Regions from separate parts of the Pseudarthrobacter sp. MEB009 genome, predicted to be linked through region 1. Evidence: predicted binding sites of a transcription regulator. Region 1 holds the regulator's gene; each other region holds the start of a gene.

Region 1 (7,566 bases):
TACGGCAGCCTGACCAGGCGGAGGGCGTCGGTGACTTCCGGGGCCGCCGCCATGTAGCCGAGCCGGGCGCCGGCCAGGGCGAAGGCCTTGCTCATGGTGCGGGTGACGATCAGGCGTTCCCGGCTAGGCAGGAGGGTGAGGGCGCTGGGTGTGCCCTCGTGGGCAAACTCGTGATACGCCTCGTCGACGATGACGATGGTCTGGCTGTCGTTGCCGGCTTCGTAGACAGCCTCAACCACGTCCAGGCCCAGCCCGGTTCCCGTGGGATTGTTCGGTGAGCAGAGGAAAACGACGTTGGGCTGCAGCTCGCGCACCTGGCGGGCAGCCGACTCCGCGCTGAGGCCGTACCCTTCGGCGCGTACCCCTGCGATGTATTCGGTATCCGTGCCGCTGGCCAGGAGCGGGTACATGGAATACGTGGGAGGAAAACCCAGGGCGGTCCGGCCGGGGCCGCCAAACGCCTGCAGGATCTGCTGGAGGACCTCGTTGGAGCCGTTGGCGGCCCAGAGGTTGGCCTCGTCCAGGCCGTGCCCCAGGTATTCCGCCAGGGCCTTCCGCAGATCGGTGAATTCGCGGTCCGGGTAGCGGTTGAGCCCGGCAGCGGCCTCGGTGACTGCTGCGCTGATGGCGGCACGGACGTCCGCCGGGACGCCATGGGTGTTCTCGTTGACGTTGAGCAGGATGGGAACATCCAGCTGGGGGGCCCCGTAAGGGGTCAGCCCACGGAGGTTGCTGCGGAGGGGAAGCCGGTTCAAACGCTCTAGCTGGTCATTCACCTGAACAGTTTAGTGGCCCTGCCCGGCCCCGGAAAATGTGACGGTCCGGGACTGCCATCCTGCGGGTGGGGTGTCCTTGTTTCCAGCCGTTGGTGCTGGCCCGAACGTGGGGACGAACAGCCCGCACGTGCGTTCGAACAAGCTAGTACGTGGGGACGAAGAGCTGCTGGCCGGGGAGGACTGCTCCGCCGGTGAGGTTGTTGAGCTGCACGATGTCCGCAATGACGTCCCGCGCGTCCCGGTCCGGAGCCACATAGCCGGCAATGGCCCACAGTGAGTCGCCCGGCTGGACGGTCACCGACACCGAGGGCGTGGGGGCGAGATCCGCAACGGAGTCGGACGCTTTGGCCGGCGAGGTGAAGAAGCCGGCCAGGGAGAGCAGGACCGCTGCCAGCAGCATCAGCGGGATGCCCACCAGGACAATCCGGCCGCGCCGGGTGAGGCGGAGCGGCGGCAGGGCCTTTGAAGCCTTGGCGCTGGAAACCCCTGCACGCGGAACCTGGCGGATGGAAGCCGCGGGGTGTGCAACCACGGGAAGTGAAACCTGGGTGAGTGATGTAGCTGACATGAACTGAGCCCTCCTGGACCGTACTGTGCTGCCCGGTTGTCCTTCCCAGCAGCCACGCCCCGGCGTATCCGGCATCTTCTTCGAACGGGGCAAGCAAGGAATAGAACACATATTCGAACTTTGCTTCTTCAGTTTTAGCATCTATCAACGAACAATGTCGAGACTCGCTAGAACAAATGTTTGAAAAAGCCTTGTGGCTGGCCTAGTTTTGAACCAACGAACAACCACCTCTGAAGTTGATCACCAGGGTCTGACAATGAGGACGGGACCAACCGGCCCGGGGGCACGGACAGCCCGGTGGCAACCGAAAGGCATTGGCGAATATGGCAGCAGCAGCCGCCGGAAGCAGGGCAACCCCGCAACCGAAGAGGACCGCCAAGGGCCTGACCCCCCGGCAGAAGAAAATCCTCGAGACCATCCAGCGGTCCGTCAATGACAACGGCTACCCGCCGTCCATGCGTGAAATCGGCGACACCGTGGGGCTCGCCAGCCTCTCCAGCGTGACGCACCAGCTCTCGCAGCTGGAAAAGCTCGGCTACCTTCGCCGCGATCCCAAGCGGCCCCGCGCCATGGAAGTCCTGATGCCCCTCACGCTGGACGGCGGCGCAGCCACAGCGGAGTCACGCCCGGCCAACGGCGCCTCGGCGGGCGGCGCAACCGTCACCGTCCTGCCCACCGCGCTGGATACGGCCATGGTGCCACTGGTGGGCCGTATTGCCGCCGGCGGCCCCATCCTGGCGGACCAGGTGGTGGAGGACGTGATGCCCCTCCCCCGCCAGCTGGTGGGCCAGGGCGAACTTTTTATGCTCAAGGTGGCCGGCGATTCCATGGTGGACGCCGCCATTTGCGATGGTGACTGGGTGGTGGTGCGCCGCCAGGCGGACGCCGTGAACGGCGATATCGTCGCCGCCCTCCTCGATGACGAGGCAACGGTCAAGACGTTCCGCCAGCGTGACGGCCACACCTGGCTGCTCCCGCAAAACACCCAGTACGAGCCCATTCTTGGTGACCACGCCACCATCATGGGCAAAGTGGTCTCGGTGCTGCGGTCCCTCTGACTGTCGCCAAACTCCTGTTCCCCCGAACTGCCGGTACGGCCGGTGGGCTGGCAGCGTCGCTGCCTGCCCACCGGCCGTACTCGTCTCCGCGTCCGGCCAGGGTCTGCAGCTAGGCGTTTTCCCGGGCCAGCCGCTCCAGGGCGGCCACAGCAGTCTTGGGATCCGTTGTGGCCCAGAACGGGGGCAGCGCCCCGCGCAGGAAGCCCGCATAACGTTCGGTGGCCAGGCGGGAGTCCAGGACTGCAACCACGCCTTTGTCCCCGGTGGACCTGATCAGCCGGCCGGCGCCCTGGGCGAGCCGGATGGCCGCGTGGGTGGCCGAGACGGACATAAAGCCGTTCCCGCCGGCCTGCGCCACGGCGCGGGAGCGGGCGGTCATCAGCGGATCGTCCGGGCGCGGGAACGGGATCCGGTCAATCACCACCAGCCGGCATGAACCGCCGGGCACGTCCACGCCCTGCCACAGCGACATGGTGCCGAAAAGGCAGGTGTCGGGCTCGTCAGCAAACTGTTTCACCAACGCGGTCATGGTGGAATCGCCCTGGCACAGGACTGTCTGTTCCAGTTTAGGCCGCAGCGCCTCCGCCGCTTCCTCTGCCGCGCGGCGGGACGAAAACAGGCACAAGGCTCCCCCGCCGGAGGCCGTAATGAGGGATTCGAGTTCAGCCAGCGATTCCGGGGAGACCCCGCGCCCGGGCTTGGGCAGGTGCCCTGCCACGTACAGGATGCCTTGCCGCGGGTAGTCGAAGGGCGAGCCGACGTCGATGCCCGTCCAGGTGGGGGCACCTTCCCCCACCAGGCCCAGCCCACCGGCTGCGGGTTCGAACGCCGAGCCGATGGCAAGGGTGGCGGAGGTAAGGACCACGGTGTGGCCGGCAAACAGGCCTTCACGCAGGCGGCCCGCCACTGACAACGGGGCAATGTTCACCAGGACCGGGGCGGTCTCGTCCGGCGGCGAATAGCCCTGGCCGGGATCGAAGGTGCTGGCGCGGGAGAACCACACCACTTCGCGGTTGTCGCGGGCTGTCAGGAGCCGCTCACACAGTTCCAGGATGAGCATCAGCCGGGACCGCGCCAGCTGCCGCCCGCCGTCGGCCGCAGCGCTTCCGTCGGCCTTGGAATCGGACAGCGCCGCCCGGCACGCTTCACGGAGCTGGTCCACACAGTCGAGTTGTTCGTCATTGAGCCCGTTGGGCAGCAGGCCGTTGGGGGCACCGTCCAGCGCCAACTCCAGGTTCCCGGCGGCGGCGTTGAGCGCATCCACGGTGATGGCCGTGTGCTTCCGGGCTCCGGAGGCGGCGGCGTGGATCATGGCAACGGACAGCTGGCCGGAGACCGCGCCCGTCACCCGGTCCTGGAGTTCGTGGGCCTCGTCCACCACCACCACGTCATACTCGGGCAGCACGGCAAGTCCTTCGAAGGCGCTGACGGCCAGCATGGCGTGGTTGGTCACCACCAGGTCCGCCTCGGCGGCGTCCTGGCGGGCCAGCTCGCTGAAGCACTCGGCAGCCATGGGGCACTTCTGTGCCCCCAGGCACTCCATGGAGGTCACGGACACCTGCCGCCACGCCTTGTCGGTTACGCCCGGCAGCAGCTCGTCGCGGTCTCCCGTGGTGGTCTTCTCCGCCCATTCACGCAGCCGGACCACTTCGCGGCCCAGCTGGGACGAGGGACCGCCCATCGACGCGGCAAAGTGCGGCACGCTGGTGTCTTCCGCCAGGGAGAACAGCTGGCCCTCGGCGGGTTCCTCGGACGGAAAGCCGCCTTCGAGCTTGTGCAGGCAGGCATAGTTGGACCGGCCTTTGACCAGGGCCACTTTGACCGGCCGCTCAAGGGCGGGGGTGATCGCTTTGAGCAGGCGGGGCAGGTCGCGGCCCACAATCTGGGTCTGCAGTGCCAGCGTCGCTGTGGACACCAGCGCCGGTTTGTTGCTTTCGATGGCATGGGCGATCAGCGGGATCAGGTAGGCCAGCGATTTGCCCGTGCCCGTGCCGGCCTGGACCAGCAGGTGGTTGCCGGTTTCGAGGGCGCGGGCCACCTGGCGGGTCATCTCGTGCTGGCCGCTGCGGCTCTGCCCGCCCATGCCGGACACCGCCCGGTCGAGGAGTTCAATGGCGAACTCCTCGCCGGGTGTGCCCGCGGCGCTCCGCCCGGTATCAGTCATTGCTGGCGAATGGTTCGAGCTCGGCCGCAAGGCCTTCCCGGACCATCACCACGGCCCGGGTACCGTTCTCAACGTGGTCAACGCTGATGATCTCGGCATCCGATTCGTGCAGTTTGCTGATCAGGTCCCCGCGGTCGTACGGGATCAGCAGCTCCAGCTTGACGCCGGGCCGCGGGATACCGTCGCTGATGGCCTGCAGCAGCGCGTCGATGCCTTCACCGGTGCGCGCCGAAACCACCACGTGGCGGGGTTCGCGCTGCTTGAGCCGCTCCACCACAAAGGGATCCGCGGCGTCGGCCTTGTTCAGCACGATGATCTCGGGGACCTTGCGCGCGTCCACCTCGGTGAAGACCTTGCGGACGGCAGCGATCTGCCCCTCGGGATCGGGGTGCGAGACGTCCACCACATGCAGGATCAGGTCCGAGTCCGCTACCTCCTCCAGGGTGGACCGGAAGGCCTCCACCAGCTGGGTGGGCAGTGACCGGACAAAGCCCACGGTGTCGGCAAGGGTGTAACCCAGGCCGTCCGCGGTCTCCGCCTTGCGGATGGTGGGGTCCAGCGTGGCGAACAAGGCGTTCTCCACCAGGACACCGGCATCCGTCAGGCGGTTGAGCAGCGAGGATTTCCCGGCGTTGGTATAGCCGGCAATGGCAACGGATGGTACTTCGTTACGACGGCGGTTGGCCCGCTTGGTTTCCCGGGCGGGCTTCATCGCGGCTATTTCGCGCCGCAGCTTTGCCATCCGGGTCCGGATGCGCCGGCGGTCCAGCTCGATCTTTGTCTCACCGGGACCACGTGAACCCATACCTGCGGCGGCTCCACCCACCTGGCCGCCTGCCTGGCGGGACATCGAATCGCCCCAGCCGCGCAGGCGCGGGAGCAGGTATTCGAGCTGGGCCAGTTCAACCTGGGCCTTGCCTTCGCGGCTCTTGGCGTGCTGGGCGAAGATGTCCAGGATCAGGCCGGTACGGTCGATCACCTTGACCTTGACGATGTCCTCCAGGCCACGGCGCTGGGATGGTGCCAGCTCCGCGTCCACCACCACAGTGTCCGCGCCCGTGGACATCACAATGTCCTTGAGCTCCAGGGCCTTGCCCGAGCCCAGGAACGTTCCGGGGTCCGGTTTGGCGCGGCGCTGGACCAGGCCGTCGAGGACCTCGGAGCCGGCCGTTTCGGCAAGGGCCGCCAGCTCGCGCAGCGAGTTCTCGGCATCGGCGAGGGTCCCTTCGGACCACAGCCCGGCAAGGACCACCCGCTCAAGCCGAAGCTGGCGGTACTCGACTTCGGTGACGTCCTCGAGTTCCGTGGACAGCCCTGCGGTGCGGCGCAGCGCCCGGCGTTCCTCAAGGTCCTGCTGGTCGCCGTCGTAGCTGGAATGCTCCTGCTCCTGGTGGGAGATCGCCTGGGCTTTGCCAAAGACTGCCTTCCCGCCGTCGTCCGACTTCCCGTTGCTGCCGGCCGGCACGTCCTTGGAGAGGATCCGGTCGATCACAGCCTGGATGTCGGCGGGGCTGAGGTCCGAGGCGGCGGGATCGGATCCGGGGTTGGGCTGGTCGGTCATGGTCTCCTTTGAAGATTCGGCATTTCCAGAATAGTGCCGATCGCTGTGCTGTGGTGAAGTCTCTGAGCTGGGGTGACGGCCTGCAGTCATCCATGCCTCCTGTTTTTCGCGCAGCCCCCTGGGCTGCGGTTGGCGTGCCTGCACGGGACATCATGCTTTCGCTCCCGGTGCAGGGAAGAAATAGGGCCGGAAAAGGCAGGAGCGCCAGCCAGGCTGATGCTTCGAGGATTGTCCGGCGGCCGGAACAGCGCGGATCGCGGCTGGTCCGGTGCACAAGCGGAAGGTTGGCTAACCTGCGTCGCTGTGGGACGGGGCACGGGGCGGGCGGGGCCCGGCGCGTGCTACTCGAAGATCAGGAACATGCTCCCAACACTAGCAGAGCGCCAAAGTACGCGGTTTCCCATTACGCTCCAAGGGGAACTATTCTGGCTCGTTATGGAGTCAGCACATTATTTCAGCGCATCACCCGCCGGCCCTTTTACCCGCAAGCCGCTCACCGTGGATCTCGCCGGCGAAACCCGGCACCTCCACACCTCCGCAGGCATCTTCAGCCCTGACGGCATCGATAAGGGAACCGCTGTCCTCCTGGCCGAAGTCCCGGCGCCCTCCCCGCAGGGAAACCTGCTGGACATTGGCTGCGGGTGGGGCCCGATCGCCCTGACCATGGCGCTGCTGGCACCCGAAGCCACAGTCCACGCCGTGGACGTCAATGAACGGTGCATCACGCTGACCAACGAAAACGCGGCGGCCCTGGGGCTGGCCAATGTGGCAGCAGCCCTTCCGGATGCGGTGGATCCGGGGGTGCGCTTCGACACCATCTGGTCCAATCCGCCCATCCGGATCGGCAAGGACGAGCTGCATTCCCTGCTTCGGCTCTGGCTGCCCCGGCTGGCCCCGGGCGGCACCGCCTGGTTGGTGGTCCAGAAGAACCTCGGCTCGGATTCACTTCAGCGGTGGCTTGCCTCGGAGCTGGACGCCACGTTCAGCGTGACCCGCGAATCCACGGCCAAGACGTTCCGGATCCTGAAGGTCAGGAAAGCGTCCCTGTCGCCACAATAACGGCGGGGCCGCTGAGCTCCACGTGTTCGTGGCCGCCGGGCCCGGCGAAGAACTTCACGCCCACCGCACCGCCGGGGACGTTGACCTGCCACGTGTCCGGGGCTTCGGCCCCAGCCCAGTGACGGATGGCCACAGCCGCAGCGCAGGCCCCGGTGCCGCAGGACTGGGTCTCCCCCACGCCGCGCTCGTGCACCCGCATGGTGACCGCCCCGACGCCGTTGTGCACCAGCGGGTCGGCGGGGACCACAAATTCGACGTTGGTGCCGTGGGGCGGCACGGGCTCCACGGTGGGCGCTGTGTACAGCCGGGTGGCGCTGAGTTCGGAAAGTTCGGCCAGGGCAACTACGGTGTGCGGGTTGCCCATGCTGATGGACAGGGCA
Region 2 (7,566 bases), on a different contig from region 1:
GGTTCCTTCTACGGCGTTGTGGGCCCCAACGGCGCCGGCAAGACCACCACGCTCTCGATGGCCACCGGGCTGCTGCGGCCGGACTTCGGCACGGCAGCCGTGCACGGCGTGGACGTCTGGTCGAACCCCTTGGAAGCCAAGAAACTGATGGGGATCCTCCCTGACGGCGTCCGGCTGTTCGACCGGCTCACCGGCGAACAGCTCATCACCTACGCCGGCCTGCTGCGGGGCATGGACAGGGAAGTGGTGGCCACCCGCGTGCGCGAACTGCTGGCTGCCATGGACCTGACCAAGGATGCCGGGACGCTGGTGGTGGACTACTCCGCCGGCATGACCAAGAAGATCGCGTTGGCATCCGCCCTTATCCACGCCCCGCGGCTGCTGGTCCTGGACGAACCGTTCGAAGCGGTGGACCCGGTCAGTGCCGCCAACATCCGCTCCATCCTCGACGGCTATGTGGGTTCCGGCGGTACGGTGATCGTTTCCAGCCACGTGATGGACCTGGTCCAGCGCATGTGCGACCACGTGGCAGTGGTGGCCGGTGGCAGGCTGCTGGCCGCCGGAACTGTTGACGAAGTCCGCGGCGAAGCCTCGCTCGAGGACCGGTTCGTGGAACTGGTGGGCGGCCGAAGCACAACGGAGGGGCTCGAATGGTTGCGCACCTCCTAAGGCTCAAACTCACACTGCTGCGAAACGGCCTCCGCCGGAGTCCGTGGCAGCTGGTGGGCATGGCGTTCGGTGCCCTGTACGCCCTGGGCATCATCGGGCTGCTGATTTTCGCCCTGGTGATGCTACGGACCGAACCACTGGAGCTTGCCTCCACTGCGGTGGTCCTGGGCGGGGCCGCAGCCATCGTCGGCTGGGCCGTGATCCCGGTTGTGGCCTCCGGAACGGACATGACCCTGGACCCTGCCCGCTTCACTACCTTCGCCATCCCGCTGCGGAAGATGCTCCCGGGCCTGGCGCTGGGCGGGCTGATCGGAATCCCCGGCATCGCCACCGCCCTGGTGGGACTGTCCACGGCCGTGACCTGGTGGCGCGGGGTGCTGCCGGTCCTGGCGGCCGTGGTTGGCGCGGCCCTTGGCGTCCTGACCTGCATTGTCATCTCCAAGGTGACCACCACGGCGACCGCAAGCCTGGCAGCTTCCCGCCGCTTCAAGGACGTCAGCGCCATCGCTTTTATGGTTCCGCTGGTCCTGCTCGGACCCATCATCGCCGGCGTGACCCGCGGCATCACGGATTCCGCGGCCTTCCTGCCGGAACTGGCCCGCACCATGTCCTGGACGCCGCTGGGCGCCTCCTGGGCCCTGGCCGGGGACGTCGCGGCAGGCGACGCGGGACCGGCGCTGCTGAAGCTGCTGATCGCCGCCGCCACGCTGGCCGCACTGGCGTGGGCGTGGAAGTCCATGCTGGAACGGGCCCTGGTGACCCCGCCCTACAGCGGCGGCAGCACCAAGCGCAAGGGCGGCAAGCTGGGCCTGCTGGGCCTGCTGCCACCAACCCCCACCGGCGCCGTGACGGCCCGGGCGCTGACCTACTGGCTGCGCGACCCCCGCTACTCAGGGTCCCTGGTGGTGATCCCGCTGCTCCCGGTGGTGCTGGTGTTCACCGGCGCCCAGAGCGGGGATTTCAGCAGCCTGGCCATCCTGGCGCCGCTATCCGCCTTCCTCCTGGCCTGGTCGATCTCAGCCGACGTCTCCTACGACAACACTGCGTTTGCCCTGCACCTCGCCACGGGTGTCAGGGGCACCGCGGACCGGTTGGGCCGGGCCATGGCCTGCCTGCTGTTCTCCCTTCCCACGGTACTGGTTTTCGCCGTGGCATATGCCGTCCTGACCGACACCTGGTATGCGTTCCCGGGGCTGCTGGGACTAACGCTGGGCATCCTGTTCAGCGGGCTGGGCCTTTCGTCTGTGGTGTCTGCCCGGTACACCACGCCCGTGCCCTTGCCCGGTGACAGCCCGTTCAAAAAGCCGCCGGGCAACGTGGGCCAGACCATGGCCGTCCAGTTCGGCGGCATGGGCGTCCTGCTGGTCCTGGTGATCCCCGAGGTTGCACTGCTTATTGCCGAACTGGTCACCGGCAACAGGATGCTGGGCTGGATCAACCTGGCCGTGGGCCTGCTGCTGGGTCTTGGACTCTTCGCCGGCGGCATCCGGCTGGGCGGAAAATGGCTTGACGCCAGGGGGCCGGAACTCCTGGCCCAGGTGGGCGTCAATAAGTAATGCCTTTCACCGGGGCCGCTGCCGCACGGCAGCGGCCCTTGGCGTCCCCGGCGCCTGTTCCAACACGCCCGGGCGCGCCGGCTGTCCCTGCGCTGCACCTGGTCCAAACGGGCACCCGGGAGGTCCCGGCGTCGAACGCCAGGCCTTCGGAAAGGCTAAGATGGAAGGCATGACTAGCATGACGGACCCTCTCGAAAACGATCCGCGGCGCGAGCTGTCCGGGGCTGGAACGTCCACGGCCACCATTGAGCGCGAGGAACTCCGCCAGGAAGTGGAGCCCGGGGACCGGGAGCGCTTTTCGCACTACGTGCGGAAGGAAAAAATCATGGAGTCCGCCCTCAGTGGCGAACCCGTTATTGCCCTGTGCGGCAAGGTCTGGACGCCGGGCCGGGATCCCAAAAAGTTTCCGGTCTGCCCCATGTGCAAAGAGGTTTATGACGGCCTGCGGCCCAGCAACGACGGCGGCAAGGGCTCCGGCGGGGACAAGGGCAACAACAAATAGTGACGGAAACCCTCTTTGGTGGCCCCACCCTGCCTCCGGCATACCCGGAACGCGCAGCCTGGGGAACCGCCCCGAAACTCCGTGCCTGGCAGCAGGAGGCCCTGGACCTGTACATGCAGGCGGCCCCCCGCGACTTCCTGGCCGTCGCAACGCCCGGCGCCGGTAAGACCACATTCGCGCTGCGGGTTGCCTCAACGCTGATCGAGGCCGGCACCGTCAACCGCGTCACCATTGTGGCGCCCACCGACCACCTCAAGCGGCAGTGGGCCGACGCCGCCGCCAAGGTGGGCATTGCGATCGACCCCAACTTCAAGAACTCCGACGGCCAGCACGGCCGCGGCTTCGTTGGGGTGGCCGTCACATACGCCCAGGTGGCCAGCAAACCGCTGCTGCACCGGGCCAAGACGGAGGCCGCCCGCACCCTGGTGATCCTCGATGAGATCCACCACGGCGGCGAAGCCCTGTCCTGGGGCGACGGCCTGCGCGAGGCGTTTGATCCTGCCATCCGGCGGCTGTCCCTGACAGGTACGCCGTTCCGGTCGGACACCTCACCCATCCCGTTTGTGGAATACGCCCAGGACCGCGACGGCATCCGCCGGTCGAAGGCGGATTACACATACGGTTACGGCAGTGCCCTGCGCGACCATGTGGTCCGCCCCGTGATGTTTATGGCCTATTCGGGCCAGATGCGCTGGCGCACCAGCGCCGGCGAGGAAATGGCCGCCTCCCTCGGTGAGGCCGCCGTCACGAAGGACATCACCTCCCAGGCCTGGCGTACGGCGCTTAACCCCACGGGGGAGTGGATCCCGGCCGTCCTGGCCGGCGCGGACAAGCGGCTCAGCGAGGTGCGCCGCACCGTGCCCGACGCCGGCGGCCTGGTTATCGCCACCGACCACGAGGATGCCCGCGCGTACGCCGGCCAACTGAAGCGGATCACCGGCGAATCGCCCACCGTTATCCTCTCGGATGACGCCAAGGCTTCGGACAAGATCGACGAGTTCACCGCCAGCGAGAAACGCTGGATGGTTGCGGTCCGCATGGTGTCCGAAGGTGTTGACGTCCCGCGGCTGTCCGTGGGCGTGTACGCCACGTCCACCTCCACCCCGCTGTTCTTCGCCCAGGCCGTGGGACGTTTTGTGCGTGCCCGCAAACGCGGCGAAACGGCGTCGGTGTTCCTGCCGTCGGTGCCGCAATTGATGGCGCTGGCCAACTCCATGGAAGCCGAACGAGACCATGCCCTGGACCGTCCCGAAAAAGAGGACGCCGACGGCCTGTTCAACCCCGAAGACTCACTCATGGCGGACGCCAACCGCGAGGACAAGGCATCCGACAGCCTCACCAAAGGCAAGTTCGAGGCACTGGATTCGCAGGCGTCCTTTGACCGGGTCCTGTTCGACGGCGGCGAGTTCGGTACCGGCGGCGAAGTGGGTTCGGACGATGAACTGGACTTCCTGGGCATTCCAGGCCTGCTGGACGCGGAACAGGTGGGGACCCTCCTGCGCCAGCGCCAGCACGAGCAGCTGAACCGGAAGAGCAGGTCTGCGCCCGTGCAGGCGGCCGCCCCGGCCATGCCGGACCACCGGATGCTGATGGACCTGCGGAATGAGCTGGCCAAAAACGTCTCGGCCTGGTCGGCCCGGACCGGCACCCCGCACGGTGTGGTGCACACCAAGCTGCGGACGGTGTGCGGTGGCCCTCCCGTGGCCCAGGCCAACGAGGAACAGCTCCAGTCGCGGCTGCGGAAGCTCCAGGACTGGTTTATCGGCCGCACGTAGGCGCGTGGCGGACCGCCACGGGTCGAGGCGTTATTTGGCTTTGACCACCGGCAGGTCATCCCAGTGCGTGGTGTACCGCGGCGTCAGCCTGTCCCGCTTGGTGGCCCACTTCGATCCGGACCTGAGGCCGCCGTGGCCCAGCCCGATGCTGGCCCGGCCGAACCGTTCCGCAACACCATCCAGGATGGGGCCCAGGGTCCGGTCCGGCGTGTCCAGGAAGTCCATCAGGGTGTCCTGGCTGCCTGCCGGACTCAGGTCCCTGACGGTGACGCCCACCCGCATATAGGGGGTGCCTTCGCGGATGTCCGGCAGCAGGCGCTGCGCCGCCCTGATGATCTCCAGGGGATCGGCGGTGGGGGAGGGGAACGCCACGTCCACGGAGTGGGCCACGACGGGTCCGCCGTTAAAGGACGAGGTCCGGGCGAAAGCGTTGAGGTTCCCGGTGACCAGCTTTTTCCGGGCAAGGCGGGCTGCTGCGCCCTGGGCGTAGACACTCAGGGCCTGCCCCACTTCCCTGACACTGCTGGCGGGAGTCACAAACGACCGGGAAAACAGGATCTGGCTGTGGCCCCGGGTTTCGTCCAGGGTGATGCAGGGGGTTCCCTGCAGTTCCAGGACCGTCCGCATCAGGACCACCGAGAAACGCTTGCGGATCACCAGGGGATCGGCATTGCGCAGGTCCCAGGCCGTGATAATCCCGACCGCGGCGAGCCGGGTGCTGTTGCGCCCGCCCACACCCCAGATCTTCTGCGCCGGAAGCTTGCGCAGCAGCCGCTCCTGGTCCGCGGGGCTGATGCTGTCCCAGTGGCAGACGCCCTGGAAGTGCGGGTTGTTCTTGGCCCATTGGTTGGCAAGTTTGGCGAGGGTTTTGGTGGGGGCCAGCCCCACGCAGACGGGCAGTCCCACGTGGCGGCGCACGCCGCGGCGGATGTTCCGGCCGGCGGCGTGCTGGTCGGCGGTGCTTCCGGGCAAGGTCAGGAAGGCCTCGTCGATGCTGTAGATCTCGGTGGCCAGCGAGTGCCTGGCCAGGTACTCCATCACCCGTGCGCTGAGGTCCCCGTACAGTTCGTAGTTGCTGGACAGGCCCACCAGGCCCCAGGCCTTGGCCTGCGCCGAGATCTGGAACCAGGGTGCGCCCATGGCGATGCCCAGGTCCTTGGCCTCGGCGCTTCGGGTGATCACACAGCCGTCATTGTTGGACAGGATCACCACGGGCCGGTTTTCCAGCGATGGGTCGAAGGCGCGCTCCGCGGAAACGTAGAAGTTGTTCACGTCCACCAGGGCGAAGCACTTTGCCGCGCGGTCGGGGCCGGCTTCAGACACGGTGCAGGCACCGGGTGGCGACGCCCCACACGGCCAGGTCGACGCCGGCCGTCACCGTGATGGGGGCCAGGCCGGGATCGTCAGCGGTGAGCGTGAGCTCGTCCCCGGCAAGGTGGAGCCTGCGGATGATCAGCTCGCCATCCACAACGGCAACCACCACGGAGCCGCTGCGGGCCGTGAGGGAGCGGTCCACGATCAGTTCGTCCCCGTCGAAAATGCCGGAGGCCCGCATCCCGTCGCCCGCCACCCTGAGGATGAACGTGCTGGTGATGTCGTTGATCAGGTGCTTATTGAGGTCGATGCGGCCGGAAAAATAGTCCTGAGCCGGAGAGGCAAAGCCCACCGGCAGGAATGACTCTCCGGTCCCGGCTGCTCCTTGTCCGGCGCTGTCCGCCGGCTCCGTTGGGTAGGCCATGGTGTCCCTCCATTCCGATTCCCCCCAGTCTAATCGAACATGTGTTCGAGCCAGGCCGACGCGGGGGCGGTCCGGAGGTGACCCGCAGGTACAGGCCGTGGGACTAGGCGATCTCGACGCCGCCCAGTTCCATCTCCGCCACGGCCTCGTCGAGGTCTTCGGCGATCCCGGCTGTCAGGGAACGGATCACGGTGACGCCGTAGCCTGCCTGGACCGCATCGAGGGCGGTGGCGCGCACGCAGTAGTCGGTCGCCAGCCCGACCACCACCACGTCCTCCACGTCGTTGCTTTGGAGCCATTCATCCAGGCCGATGGCGTCCCCGTCCGGTGCTGACTGCGGCGAATCGTTGGCCCCGGGCATTGACCCGGGCTGGCGCTCGCCGGTGGGGACAACGTCCTCGGGGGCAAGTAGGCCTTCGAAGCCGGAGTAGGCGGCCGTGAACTGGCCCTTGCGGAAGAAGGCCTCGATGTACTCGGTGTCCAGGTCCTCGTGCAGCTCCGCCCCGCGGGTTCCCGCCACGCAGTGCGGCGGCCAGCTGTCCTTGAAGTCGGGGGCAGCGGAGAAGTGGTTGCCCGGATCGATATGCCAGTCCTGGGTGGCCACCACATGGTCGAATTGGCCCTGGTGGGCGTCGACGTATTCGCTGATGGCAACGGCCAGGTCCGCCCCGCCGGTGACGGGCAGTGCACCGCCTTCGCAGAAATCGTTTTGGACATCAACAATGATCAGGGCGCGGGACATCAGCTCTCCTCGTAAACGGTGGGGATGGCGGCGTCGCCGCGCTGGAGCCGGTGGACCACCGAGGGCAGTTCGGCCATGGAATCCGCGTGCCGTTGCCGCGCGCGCTGCACTCCCTCATAACCGGTCCAGCCGGGCAGCAGTTCGCCGTTTTTCATGAACTGCTGCAGGAGCTGGCGGTCGTTGCCGTCGTCCTCGGGCCGGTGCCCCACCCCGACCATCTCGGCGGTGGCAGTGCCGCGTTCGTTCAGCTTGCGCAGGGCATATTTGCGGCCGCCTACGCTGGCCTTATTTTTGGCTGCCTTGGCGACGGAGACGAAGTTCCCGGCGTCGTCAGTGCGGCTGACGAGCTTGTAGACCATGCTCGCCGTCGGCGCGCCGGAGCCCGTCACCAAAGACGTGCCCACGCCGTAGGAATCCACCGGAGCGGATTGCAGGGCAGCGATGGCAAACTCATCGAGGTCGGAGGTGACCACAATTTTGGTGTTCACGTTCCCCAAATCGTCCAGCAGGCGGCGGACCCATTGCGCCTGGGCCACAAGGTCACCCGAGTCCAGCCGTACCGCGCCCAGTTTGGGCCCTGCCAG
Region 3 (7,566 bases), on a different contig from region 1:
GATGATGACGGCCGTCGCCGGGCCCGCGCCCAGGATTCCCACGCCGGGGTTGGTGGTGAGGTTGGGCCTGCCGGCCAGGTTGTAGAACGCCTCATTGACCACCACGGCCGGCGCCAGGCGGGTTTCGTCCCCCGCAGTGAACCAGCCGCCCTGTTCCAAGGTGAGGCGGTGGATGGTTCCGTACCCGGGGTCCACCACCTGCAACTGGACCCTGCGCACTCCGGTGGGGAACTGGAAGCCGTTTTCGGCCTGGTCCACCGAGGTGTAGTAATCGATTCCGTACCGGGCCACGATGCCCTGGTAGGCGGCGGTGAGCGTCGCCGCGTCCGGAGCCGTGGGGCCGTACACCCCAACACCCAACGTGGCGGAGCGGCCGCCGTTCCGCTCGGAATTCGCCGTCAGGCCCTCCCGTGCCAGGTTGCCCACGCCCACCACCGATGTCAGGGCCGCAACGGAAAGCGCCACCCCCACCAGGGCCAGCAGGATGCGGGTTTTGTTGATTCGAAGCTCCTGCCAGGCTTCCAGCAGGGCAGAGACAACGCCGGTCATGCCGTTGCCGCCGCAGGGACGGAAAGGGCGGACAGGACGCCCTGGTCGAGGCGGTAGCAGGACCTGGCCAGCGCCGCGACGTTAACGTCGTGGGTGATGGTCACCAAAGCCGCACCCGACTCCGTCGCCACGGTGTCAAGGAGCGCCATGACCGCCTGGCCGGTATCGACGTCGAGCGCCCCCGTCGGTTCGTCGGCGAGGATCAGCCGCGGCCGCCGGACCAGCGCCCGGGCAATCGCCACGCGCTGCTGCTCACCGCCGGACAAAAGGGCGGGATGGGTGCCGGCGCGGTGGGACAGGCCCACCCGGTCCAGCATGTCCATGGCCAGTTCCCTGCGTTTCCAGAAATCCCGGCCCGTAGCGTACATCAACGGGGTGACCACGTTCTCCAGGGCACTTCGGCCGGGAAGGAGATTGAATTGCTGGAACACAAAGCCAACGGAGCTGCCGCGCAGCCTGGCCCGGGCATTGCCGCTGAGTTGCCGGGCCGGGACGCCCATAAACGTCAGCTCACCGGCAGTAGGCAGGTCCAGCAACCCCAGCAGGTTCAGCAGCGTTGATTTTCCGCAGCCGGAGCGGCCGATGATGGCCGTGTGGTCACCGCTGCAGATGCTCAGGGTGATCCCACGGAGGATGTGCAGCTCCTGATCGTCCGGAAGCAACACCGAACGGGTGACGCCGGCCAGGTCAATCAGTTCTTCAGCCACGCTCAGCCGCCCATGGGGTAAGCGCCGGGATTGCCGGCGTCGGGCTGGCCGGGTGCGCCGGGGACGAACTCCAGGATGGCGTCGCCTTCGGCCAGACCGGAGACCACCTCCACCATGGCGCCGTCGTTGAGCCCCAGCTTTACGGTGCGTTGTTCCGGTTCGGCTGCGGGCGGTGCTGCGGCGTCGGCGCCGGTTGAAGTTGCGTCGGCAGCACCGTTTGCCGCACCTTCGGGGGCCGGGGCGGCCATCCAGACGACGCCATCAGCGACAGTTCCCCGGACGGCCGTCAACGGGACGGCGATGACGTTCACGGATTCGCCGGCTGTGACCGTCATGGTGGCGCCGAGCCCGGCGAAAACGGTGATGTCCGCAGGAACAGGGCAGCTCAGCCGGCCGGTGGCGGCACCCCCGGCCGCGGGCGCCCCGTTACCCGGCACCGGCATGATGGCTGCGGCAACGGAGCGGGCAACCCCTGCGGTGCCACCGGAGCCGGACCCCTCGGACGCAGCGGCGATGCTGGTCAGGACAGGGTCGGCGCAGCTGAAGGGGGCGGGACCGCCAATGACGCTGATCTCCGCTGAACCTGGTTTGGCCAGCAGCCGGTACTGCTGGGCAGCATCGACGGTGCCGCTGACGGTGAAAGTGCCCGGATCCACGGTGCCCGCAACCTCGCCCACACTGACCTGCTGGTCGATGAGGACGGTGAGGGTCTTCAGCACCCCGGTGGAAGCAGCCAGCACGTTGGTGTAGGTGTACGTGGGCTTCGCGGCGGACGGCATCGCCGGTGCAGAATCCTGCTCCGCGTTTCCCCCGGCCGGTGCGGCGGCTGCCGGCGCAGTTCCTGCCTCCGGCTGCACCTCGCTGCGCACCTGGAACAGCGGGTCGCCGTTGCGTACGGGTGCGCCGGGTTCGAGGAACACGTGGTTGACGGTGCCTGCGACCGTGTTGCGGACATCGGCCGCGGCGTCGCTCTGGACTGTCGCTTCGACTTCCACCCGGTTTGTGACGGTGGTGCGGCTTGCCTGGAACACCGGTGTGGCGATGGTGGCGGCAGGACCGGCGAGGGCAGGTTCTGCCCTGAGCCCGTCCACGAATGCGATCTTCACCAATGCCACGGCAATGACTGCAAAAACCACCAGCCAGGCGATGGGCATGATGACACGCCGGAATATTCTCATTGCTTCCCCCCAATATTTTTACCTCCACGGGATTGCGTCGTGGAGATGCATACGGAGAATATACCTGCTGGTGGGGTGGGGGTTTTTGTCATACGTGCGGCGTTACCCGGCTGCGCCTGATCCGTGGGGGAAGTCGACTCCCGAGGGGATGCTTGGGTACCCTCGGAGCATGGCAACAATTCAAGGAAACGACCGGGATGCCCTCGCCGACAAGGAACAGCTCGCTGCCGTCCGGATTGCCGTAGACGAAGTGGATGACCAGATTGTCACCCTCATCGCCCGCCGCGAACGGCTGATCCGCATCGCCGGAACGTTGAAGGGTGATGACGCGGAGGTCCGGGCGCCGGGCCGCGTTGAACGGATCATCGAGCACGTCCGTACCGCAGCGGAACGCAAGGACATCGATCCGGACATCGTTGAGTCCACGTACCGCGCCATGATTTCCGGGTTCATCGAACTCGAAATGCGTGTCCACAAGGAAAGCAGCTGACCCTTCCGGTCAGCTGCTCGCTTCACCTGCCTGCCTCACCCCTCGCGTTGTCCTATCACTTATGGTCCCCAAATCGGCTTTTGGGGACCATTAGTGATAGCGCAACGGGGTGGACTGCGGCATATATCAGAGTGCCTCCCGGACCGGAACCCCCGATTGGAATTCGCGCCCGTCAGCGTCGCTGAAGGCGGACATCACGTGGCCTTTGCCCAGGCCGTGGACCGCAGCCATGGGGAAGTTGCCGGTAATGCTGCTGCCTGAATGGGACACCCCGGCCAGGTCGTAGTTCTCCTCAGTGCCCTGCTCATGGCTGAACGAGTAGAACGCGATGGGTTCGCCGTTCATGAATTCAATGCCCAGCCGCCGCTGGGAAGAGTAGTCAGGACTGGCCGCCACCAGCCCCACCACATAGGCGCCGGAACCCGGGATATTGCCCTCCACCTCGAAAGTGGCCACCAAAGTGGCGTCCTGGGCTTCGATGCTGACCTGCTTGAGGAGTGCGTCATGGGTGCTCATGGCACCATCCTGCTCCCTGCCGCCCGGTCCGTCCACCCTGCCTATGTTTTGGCCATGGGGGAGCGTAGGATTGGATTATTCGAACACATATTCGAATAAAACCAATCTGCGGGTCAGGAGGCACCATGGGCTTGTTCAGCGAATCCGTGGACGTAGCCTGCTCGGCGGACGGCCAGCCGGAAAGCGTCCTGTGGTCCGGACGCTCCTATTCCGTCTGCGCCGAATCAGTCCGCTGGTATGAACGCCGCCAGTGGTGGGCTGAGGAAAGCCGCGTCCCGTTGGGCAGCGGGCCGGGGATGGTGGATCACGAAATCTGGCGGATCCAGGTGGTTCCCGTCCCGCCCGCCGGGAAAAGCACTCCTGTTCCAATGGAACCGCTCACCCTCGACCTCACCCGGCACGCCGCCAGTGGCCGATGGCGGCTCCTCCGTATCCACGATGCCCTGCGCCTCAACGACACCTCGGGTCCCAAAACAGCATGAGCTTTACGCATTTACACGTTTCCACCGCCTTCAGTGCCCACTACGGGGTGTCATGGCCGGAGGAACTGGCACAGGCTGCCAAGGCTGACGGGGCCACCGCGCTCGCCTGCACCGACCGGGACGGGCTCTACGGAACCATCAAGCACCTCAGGGCATGCATGGCTGAAGGCCTGGATGCCATCGTGGGGGTGGACCTCGCCGTCTTTGATGACGACGGCGAACACCGCACCCAGGTGGCGGGACGGGTGGTGGTCCTGGCCCGGGGCCACAATAACGGCGCCGGGTACCGGGCCCTGTGCCGGCTTGTCTCGGACGCCCATGCCCGCACGTCCGGAAAAGCCGGGGGAGCGGTTCCTGTCGCCGTCACCCGGGCGGAACTGGCTTCACGCACCCTGGACCCATTGACCCTCAAACCCGTCCTGACTGTACTGATCGGTCCCGACTCGGATGTGGGACGGGCCATGGGCGGCAGGCGGTACCTCCGGCCCCGCACACTCTTCAAAGCCTGGCTCGACGCCATGCCGGCCGGAACTGTGGTTACCGAGATTGTCACCCAGCTCAGCACCCCGGGCATGCCCCTCAGCACAGCACATGCCGTGCGGATGCTCAGGCTCGCGGAGGAACACCACGTCCCGGCCATCCTGACCAACGCGGTGCGTTACTGCGGCGCTGACGGTGCACCCACCGCTGATGTGCTGGACTCTGCCCGGACCCTCAAATCCCTCCCCGAGCTGGCGGCTGAACCCATCCTGCAACCCACAGGCCAGGGTTGGCTCAAAACGGGGGAGCAGATGCTCCGCCTGGGCAAGGAAGTCATTGCCGCCGCGGGCTTCGGGACAGCGGACCTCACACAGCTGATGGCACAAACCGAGGCGCTCGCCGATCGGTGCCGGATGGATCCGCACACCGACATGGGATGGAAGCAACCGGTGGTCCCTGAGGCCTCGGTCCTTGGCATCAGCCAGCACCCGCATACCGAACTGGTCCAACGCTGCGAGGCCGGAATTACCCGACGGTTCCCCGGCATTGCCGGCAGCCAGGAGGCCGAGATGAAAACCCGGCTGGAGCACGAGCTGGTCATCATCAGCAACCTCGGCTTCTCCGCCTATTTCCTCACCGTGGCGGAGGTCTCCCGGATGATCCAGGACATGGGGGTCCGGGCCGCTGCGCGCGGGTCCGGGGCCTCGAGCCTGGTCAACTACCTGATCGATGTGAGCCAGGTGAACCCGCTCCAGCACGATCTCATCTTTGAACGCTTCCTGTCCCGGGACCGCGCCACCCTCCCGGACATTGACATCGACGTCGAAAGCGCTGAACGGCACAACGTCTACCACCGGATCTTCAAACGGTTCGGCTCGGAACGGGTCACCCTCATGAGCATGCAGAACGGATACCGGGCCAGGGGCGCCGTCCGGGACGCCGGCTTGGCCTTGGGAATGGACGATGGCGAAGTGGGCGAAATCGCCAAACAGCTGTGGCGTTTCTCCGCCCGGAAATTCCGGGAAGCGCTGCAGGAGAAACCCGAACTGCGCCAGTTCGCAGGCCGGGTTGAACAGCGGGACACGGACGGAAACCAGCAGCTGGACCTCCTGGTTGACCTGACGGAACGCCTGGACCGGCTGCCGCGGCACATCTCCATGCACCCCTGCGGAGTGATCCTGGGGGATGCCACCCTGCTGGACCGCACCCCTGTCCAACCCAGTGGGCTGGGCCTTCCCATGAGCCAGTTCGACAAGCACGACATGGACCCCATGGGCATGCTCAAACTTGATGTCCTGGGGGTCCGGATGCAAAGCGCCATGGCTTTCGCTGTCCGGGAAATCATCCGCATCCACCCCTCCAAAACCCAGGTGGTGGCTGCCGGCAGCCACCCAGTAGGCCCGGACGGGGCTGGACCCGACTACATCGCCGCTGACGGCGCCATTGACCTGAACGCCGTTCCCCTGGACGATGAGGCCACCTTCGAGCTGATCAGGAGCACCCATACGCTGGGATGCTTCCAGATCGAATCGCCGGGCCAGCGTGAGCTGATCGGCAAAATGGCGCCCCGGGAATTCAACGACCTCATCATCGACATTTCACTGTTCCGGCCAGGTCCCATGAAGTCGGACATGGTGCGGCCGTTCCTGGAGCACCGGCACGGGTTCGCCCCGGAGGTGTACCCCCATCCGGACCTGAAACCCGTGCTCGCCGAAACGCATGGGGTCACCGTGTTCCACGAACAGATCCTGAAGACCTTTAACGTCATGACCCATTGCGGGTTGGCGAAAGCCGACGAATTCCGCCGTGCCCTGGGTAACGAAGCTAAAGAACCCCTGGTGGAGGCCTTCTTCCGCAAAGCGGCCAGGGAACGCAACTACACCCCGGAGGTGGTGGACAAGGTCTGGGGAACGCTGAAGGCCTTCGGCAGCTTTGGCTTCTGTAAGGCCCACGGGGCGGCCTTCGCCGTGCCCACCTACCAGTCCGCCTGGCTGAAAGCCCACCACCCCGAGGCCTTCCTGGCAGGGTTGTGGGAGCACGATCCCGGGATGTATCCCAAGCGGCTGCTGGTGGCGGAAGCCCGGCGCCTTGGCATTCCCATCCTGCCTTTGGACATCAACCGCAGCGGTGCCCAATACCGGGTGGAGCGGGTCGACGCCGGAAAGGACGCCGGGAAACTGGGCATCCGGCTGAGCCTGAACGGGATCTACGGGTTGTCAGCCACCGAACTTAAAAGGATCGTGGCGGGGCAGCCCTTTGACTCCCTCGCCGACCTGAGGGCACGGTCCCGGGTCAGCAAACCCACCATCAAACGGCTGGCACAGCTTGGCGCGTTCGATTTCCTGCACCGCGAAGCCGGCGGAACGGCCAACCGGGCCGACCTGGTGCACCACCTGCAGCAGATGCAGGGCAAAGGAACCCGGAAGGGCATCGAAGTCCTGGAAGGACAGCTTGCGTTGCCCTTGGGGGATGTGGAACTGCAGAACATCAAACCCGGCCTGCCTGCACCCACCCTGGTGGAAAACGTCCGGGCAGAACTCGACCTGATGGCCATGGACGTCAGCAGCCACCTGATGGACAGCCACCGGCCCATGCTGGACAGGCTTGGCGTGACCACAGCAGACAAGCTGCTGTCGCTGCGTAACGGCACGGAGGTCCTGGTTGCGGGCGTGCGGATCGCCACCCAGACCCCGCCGATGCGCGGCGGCAAGCGGGTGGTGTTCATCAGCATCGACGACGGCACCGGCTGCATCGATTCGGTGTTTTTCCACGAGGCGCAGGAAAACGCAGGGCTGCTCCTTTTTGGCACCCGGCTGCTGCTGATCCGCGGCACCACCCGGCGCACGGGCCCGCGCGGAATCAGCCTGAGCGCCAGCATGGCCTGGGACCTGGGGAAGCCGGAATCGTTGCCCTTCCCGGACCCCAACAGGCCTGGCACGGACGTGCAACATCCCCTGGACGGCATCAGCCGCACGCTGGCCATCACTGGATTCAGCGGCTGATGCCCGAGTGTGCCGCGTTGGTGGCCCCCCGCGGAACCGATAGCATTGACGGTGGCTGGCTGTGGTCCCCGTATGCCACAAGCTATGAAGCCTACAACTTTGAATAGGAGACACCCGTGTCAGATGCCCAGCAGATCACCCTCATCGTCGATGGCGAAGAGA

The links. The regulator LexA, encoded in region 1, represses DNA repair genes until DNA is damaged. The targets are predictions, from matches to a motif close to TCGAACANNTGTTCGA.
Region 2: QRN07_RS08160 (LexA family protein) is a predicted target of LexA. The motif match lies at 6,274-6,289, and genes of this name have one in related genera.
Region 3: QRN07_RS01120 (DUF6504 family protein) is a predicted target of LexA. The motif match lies at 3,520-3,535, and genes of this name have one in related genera.

Annotation. Positions count from the first base shown of each region.
Region 1 is NZ_JARVTC010000008.1:41,609-49,174, forward strand. It holds gene QRN07_RS08360 (histidinol-phosphate transaminase) at 1-776, opposite strand, end outside; gene QRN07_RS08365 (LysM peptidoglycan-binding domain-containing protein) at 919-1,344, opposite strand; gene lexA (transcriptional repressor LexA) at 1,668-2,402, shown strand; gene QRN07_RS08375 (ATP-dependent DNA helicase) at 2,512-4,566, opposite strand; gene hflX (GTPase HflX) at 4,559-6,127, opposite strand; gene QRN07_RS08385 (class I SAM-dependent methyltransferase) at 6,563-7,186, shown strand; gene dapF (diaminopimelate epimerase) at 7,158-7,566, opposite strand, start outside.
Region 2 is NZ_JARVTC010000007.1:492,140-499,705, forward strand. It holds gene QRN07_RS08135 (ABC transporter ATP-binding protein) at 1-669, shown strand, start outside; gene QRN07_RS08140 (hypothetical protein) at 651-2,225, shown strand; gene QRN07_RS08145 (DUF3039 domain-containing protein) at 2,386-2,727, shown strand; gene QRN07_RS08150 (DEAD/DEAH box helicase) at 2,727-4,502, shown strand; gene QRN07_RS08155 (Y-family DNA polymerase) at 4,533-5,825, opposite strand; gene QRN07_RS08160 (LexA family protein) at 5,818-6,240, opposite strand; gene QRN07_RS08165 (isochorismatase family protein) at 6,344-6,982, opposite strand; gene QRN07_RS08170 (nicotinate phosphoribosyltransferase) at 6,982-7,566, opposite strand, start outside.
Region 3 is NZ_JARVTC010000002.1:192,424-199,989, forward strand. It holds gene QRN07_RS01095 (ABC transporter permease) at 1-549, opposite strand, end outside; gene QRN07_RS01100 (ABC transporter ATP-binding protein) at 546-1,256, opposite strand; gene QRN07_RS01105 (efflux RND transporter periplasmic adaptor subunit) at 1,259-2,410, opposite strand; gene QRN07_RS01110 (chorismate mutase) at 2,604-2,924, shown strand; gene QRN07_RS01115 (hypothetical protein) at 3,051-3,440, opposite strand; gene QRN07_RS01120 (DUF6504 family protein) at 3,566-3,922, shown strand; gene QRN07_RS01125 (DNA polymerase III subunit alpha) at 3,919-7,404, shown strand; gene thrS (threonine--tRNA ligase) at 7,521-7,566, shown strand, end outside.